One region of the Streptomyces sp. NPDC001020 genome, then DNA from elsewhere that is predicted to be linked to it. Evidence: predicted binding sites of a transcription regulator. Region 1 holds the regulator's gene; the other holds the start of a gene.
What was found. The regulator HspR, encoded in region 1, represses chaperone genes until heat shock. The targets are predictions, from matches to a motif close to TTGAGNNNNNNNNNCTCAA.

Region 1 (2,393 bases):
GACGGCGTCCGCAAGGTCGACCTCTGGAAAAACGTTTCGACGACGGTGACCAAGACCGTCAACGTCACCGTCCCGTCCGGCAAGCACACCCTCCGCGTCGACTTCGTCAACTGGACCGGGAGAGCGAACGTCAAGTTCGCCTACACGCCCCGCACCTCGGCGACCGTGGACAAGGTCAAGCCCCTCACCCCGGCGGGCACCTCGGTGAAGTACGACACCGCGACCGGCAACGCCAAGCTGACCTGGGCGAAGAACAAGGAGATGGACCTCGCCGGCTACCGCGTCTACCGCCGCCTGAAGGGCGCCTCGTTCGGCACTACGCCGCTCGCCACGACCGCCTCCACCACGTACACCGACACCACCCTGCCGAAGACCGGCGCCACCTACTACTACGAGGTCCGCGCCTACGACAAGGCCGGCAACGCCTCGGGCGGCACCACCGACCAGGGCGTGACCACCGTCGACCGGACCGCACCCGCCTCGCCCACCGGGCTGAGCGCGGCCTCCGAGTCGGAGGGACTGCGGGTCGGGTGGACCAAGGTCGCGGACGCGGTGTCCTACCGGGTGTACCGGGCGACGAGCGCGGACGGGACGTACGCCAAGGTCGGCACCACGAGCCAGGTCTCGCACCTGGACACCTCGGCCGCGGAAGGCAGCACCTACTACTACCGCGTGACCTCGGTCGACGCGGCGGGCAACGAGTCCGCGCGATCCGCCGCCACCAGCGGCACGCGCCCGGACCTCACTCCGCCGTCCGCCGTCACCGGACTGGTCGCCACGCCGACCGAGTACGGCTTCGAGCTGAAGTGGGACCCGAACCCGACCCCTGACCTGGCACGCTACGTCGTCTACGGGGGCCAGGTCCTGCGCGACGGCGAGGACACCGTCTGCTACGCGTCCGCAAGGGAGTGGCTGTCGCCCAGCACCACCTCGTACGCGTACACCACCGTCCCCGACGGCGAGGAACGGTGCTTCTGGATCGATGCCGAAGACGTCAACGGCAACTCCCACTACCAGTGGACCCGTGAGCCCAACATCGTGTTCGCGACCGAACTCGACCTGACATCGAGCGAGCCCGCCCCCGGGGACTCCCCCACGGCCCCCACGGACCGCATCGCGTCCCTGCCCGCGGAAGCCCGCACGGTCAGCGCACCGACCGACTGACCCGCACAACGCGAAGGGGCCGGGAGGGTGTTGCGACGACCCCTAGAAACCGCCGCTCACCTCCCGGCCCCCGCGCGTACGCGTGCGCGTCAGTCCGACTGCTGCTGCCGCTTCGGCCGCCACACCACCAGTGCGCTGGTCTGCTGCACCTCCTGGTACGGCACCAGGTCACGGCGGTACGAGGCATGGACGGCGGCCTCGCGCTGCCGCATCGCCAGCGCGGCCCCGTCCAGCGCGGCCTCCAGCTCCGCGACGCGGGACTGGAGCGCGGCGACCTGGTTCTCCAGTTCGATGATGCGCTTGATACCGGCCAGGTTGATGCCCTCGTCCTGCGACAACTGCTGCACCTGGCGGAGCAGTTCGATGTCACGGGCCGAGTAGCGGCGGCCCCGGCCGGCCGTCCGGTCCGGAGACACAAGGCCCAGGCGGTCGTACTGGCGCAGCGTCTGCGGGTGCAGGCCGGAGAGCTGGGCCGCCACCGAGATGACGTAGACCGGGGTCTCCTCGGTCAGTTCGTACGGGTTGCGTCGACGGCCGTCCATCTCCTTATGCTCCCTTCGCGGCCTGGAACAGCTCCGTGCGCGGATCCTCCCCCGAGGTTGCCTCGCGATACGCCTCCAGCGCGTCACGAGCCTTCCCCGACAGGTCCTTGGGGACACTCACCTCTACGGTGACGAGCAGATCGCCGCGGGTGCCGTCCTTGCGGACCGCGCCCTTGCCACGGGCGCGCATCGTGCGCCCGTTGGGTGTGCCCGGAGGCAGCTTCAGCGTCACGGTGGGCCCGCCGAGGGTGGGCACCCGGATCTCGGCGCCGAGCGCTGCCTCCGCGAACGTCACCGGCACGGTCACCGTCAGGTTGTCGCCCTTGCGGCCGAACACCGAGTGCTCGTTCACATGCACGACGACGTACAGGTCGCCGGCCGGGCCGCCCCGCTCGCCGGGTGCGCCCTTGCCGCGCAGCCTGATGCGCTGCCCGTCGGACACCCCGGCCGGGATGCGGACCTGCATCGTCCGGGACGACTTCGCCCGGCCGCTGCCCTGGCAGACATCGCAGGGGTTCTCCGCGATCAGCCCGCGGCCCTTGCAGTCCGAACAGGGGTCGGTCAGCGAGAAGCCGCCGCCCGAGCCGCGAGACACCTGGCCGGTGCCGACGCAGGTCGGGCACACACGGGGCGTGCCGTTCTTGTCGCCGGTACCCGAGCAGGCCTTGCAGGGCGCCTGCGAGGACA
Region 2 (2,393 bases), on a different contig from region 1:
CAGCTGGCGCGGGAGCAGGTGGTCGCGGGCGATGACGACCTTCTCGTCCTCGGTGTAGCCGTCCAGGCGGACCAGTTCCATGCGGTCGAGCAGAGCCTCCGGGATGGCTTCGAGGACGTTCGCGGTGGCCAGGAACACCACGTCGGACAGGTCGAGTTCGACTTCCAGGTAGTGGTCCCGGAAAGTGTGGTTCTGCGCCGGGTCCAGGACCTCCAGGAGGGCCGCGGCCGGGTCGCCACGGAAGTCGGAGCCCACCTTGTCGATCTCGTCGAGCAGGACGACCGGGTTCATCGAACCGGCCTCCTTGATGGCGCGGACGATACGGCCGGGCAGCGCGCCGACATACGTACGCCGGTGGCCGCGGATCTCGGCTTCGTCGCGTACGCCGCCGAGCGCCACCCGGACGAACTCGCGCCCCATGGCGTGCGCGACCGATTTGCCCAAACTCGTCTTTCCCACACCAGGGGGCCCGACGAGCGCCAGCACGGCACCTCCGCGCCGCCCGCCGACGACACCCAGACCTCGCTCGGCGCGGCGCTTGCGCACCGCCAGGTATTCGGTGATCCGCTCCTTCACGTCCTCGAGGCCCGCGTGCTCGGCGTCCAGGACCGCCTTGGCGCCCTGGATGTCATACGCGTCCTCGCTGCGTTCGTTCCACGGCAGTTCGAGCACCGTGTCCAGCCACGTGCGGATCCACGAGCCCTCGGGCGACTGGTCGGAGGCCCGCTCCAGCTTGTCGACCTCTTTGAGGGCGGCCTCGCGGACCTTCTCGGGAAGGTCGGCGGCCTCCACGCGGGCCCGGTAGTCGTCGGACTCCTCGCCTTCCGCGGTGTCGCCGTTCAGCTGGCGCAGTTCCTTGCGGACGGCCTCCAGCTGACGGCGCAGCAGGAACTCGCGCTGCTGCTTGTCGACGCCGTCCTGGACGTCCTTGGCGATGGACTCGGCGACGTCCTGCTCGGCGAGGTGTTCGCGCAACTGCTGGGTGGCGAGCTTCAGCCGGGCCACCGGGTCGGCGGTCTGAAGGAGTTCCACCTTCTGCTCGGTGGTCAGGAAGGGTGAGTAACCGGAGTTGTCGGCGAGCGCGGAGACATCGTCGATGGCCTGGACGCGGTCCACGACCTGCCAGGCGCCGCGCTTCCTCAGCCAACTGGTGGCAAGCGCCTTGTACTCCTTGACCAGCTCGGTGACATGTCCGGGCAGCGGCTCGGGAACGGTCTCGTCGACCCGCGTCCCCTCGACCCACAGCGCGGCACCCGGTCCCGTCGTCCCGGCACCGATCCGCACCCTGCCGAGACCGCGGATCAGGGCGCCCGGGTCACCGTCGGCGAGTCGGCCGACCTGCTCGACGGTGCCGAGCACACCGGTACTCGGGTAAGCCCCGTCGATCCGAGGCACCAGGAGCACCCTCGGCTTGCCGCGTTCCGAGCGCGCGGCGGCCTGGGCGGCCTCCACCGCGGCGCGCACGTCGGCGTCGTTCAGGTCCAGCGGAACCACCATTCCGGGCAGCACGACCTCGTCGTCGAGCGGCAGCACGGGCAGAGTGAGCGGTGCGGACGTCGAAGCCATGATGTTCCCTTCGGCAGTCAAGTTGAGTTATGCCGACTCAATGCGCGAGCGGGAGAGATTGTTCCCCGACGCGTGTTCGCTGTGAGCGATCACGCCTGGAGCTGGGGCGAGTGGCCGGCTCGGACAGGAAGGAGCACGTTCCGGGCTCACCCGCCGCCGGTGTCGCGCCTCGGAGGCACGGCGCCGCCTCGCGCTCGAGATCCCCTTCCGGTCACGCGGCGGCGACCCGTGCACGGTCGTCCCCGTGCCCGACGATCCGGCCACGCTCCGCCCGGCGAAAAGCAGTTGCCCCGCCGGGCACCGCCACCCGTACGGTCTCCCGCATGACTGACACAGAGATCCTGCTCGCCGCCTACGACGACCAGATGCGCGGCGCCCCGCCCACCCCTCCCGTCGGCGTGACGTACGAGCAGGACGGTCCGCTGCTGCGGATCGTCGGCCAGTTCCGGGGGTTCGTCAGCGGGCCGCGCGACCTCGGGGTGGACGGCACGGAACTCGACCGGCTGATCGCCCGTCAGCGCGACTTCTTCGCCGCCCGGGGCGAGGCGCTGGAGTGGAAGACCCGCGGGCACGACACCCCGGCCGACATCACCGCTCGGCTGCACGCCGCGGGCTTCGTCCCCGAGGACCAGGAGACAGTGCTCATCGGCCGCGCCGGGGGGATGGCCGCGAGGCAGCCCGTCCTGCCGGAGGGCGTCACGCTGCGGCGCGTCACGGCCGACGCGGACATGCGCCGTATCGCCGCCATGGAGTCCGCCGTCTGGGAGCAGGACTGGAGTTGGCTCGCGGACGACCTGATCGACCGGGTCGCCGCCGCGCCGGACGAG

Region 2: a site for HspR is predicted at 1,589-1,607, ahead of lon (endopeptidase La). Genes of this name have one in related genera too.

The regions. Positions count from the first base shown of each region.
Region 1 is NZ_JBSFLQ010000008.1:1,731-4,123, reverse strand. It holds gene ACWDEX_RS09310 (PA14 domain-containing protein) at 1-1,164, shown strand, start outside; gene ACWDEX_RS09305 (heat shock protein transcriptional repressor HspR) at 1,254-1,706, opposite strand; gene dnaJ (molecular chaperone DnaJ) at 1,711-2,393, opposite strand, start outside.
Region 2 is NZ_JBSFLQ010000024.1:74,068-76,460, reverse strand. It holds gene lon (endopeptidase La) at 1-1,566, opposite strand, end outside; gene ACWDEX_RS22980 (GNAT family N-acetyltransferase) at 1,890-2,393, shown strand, end outside.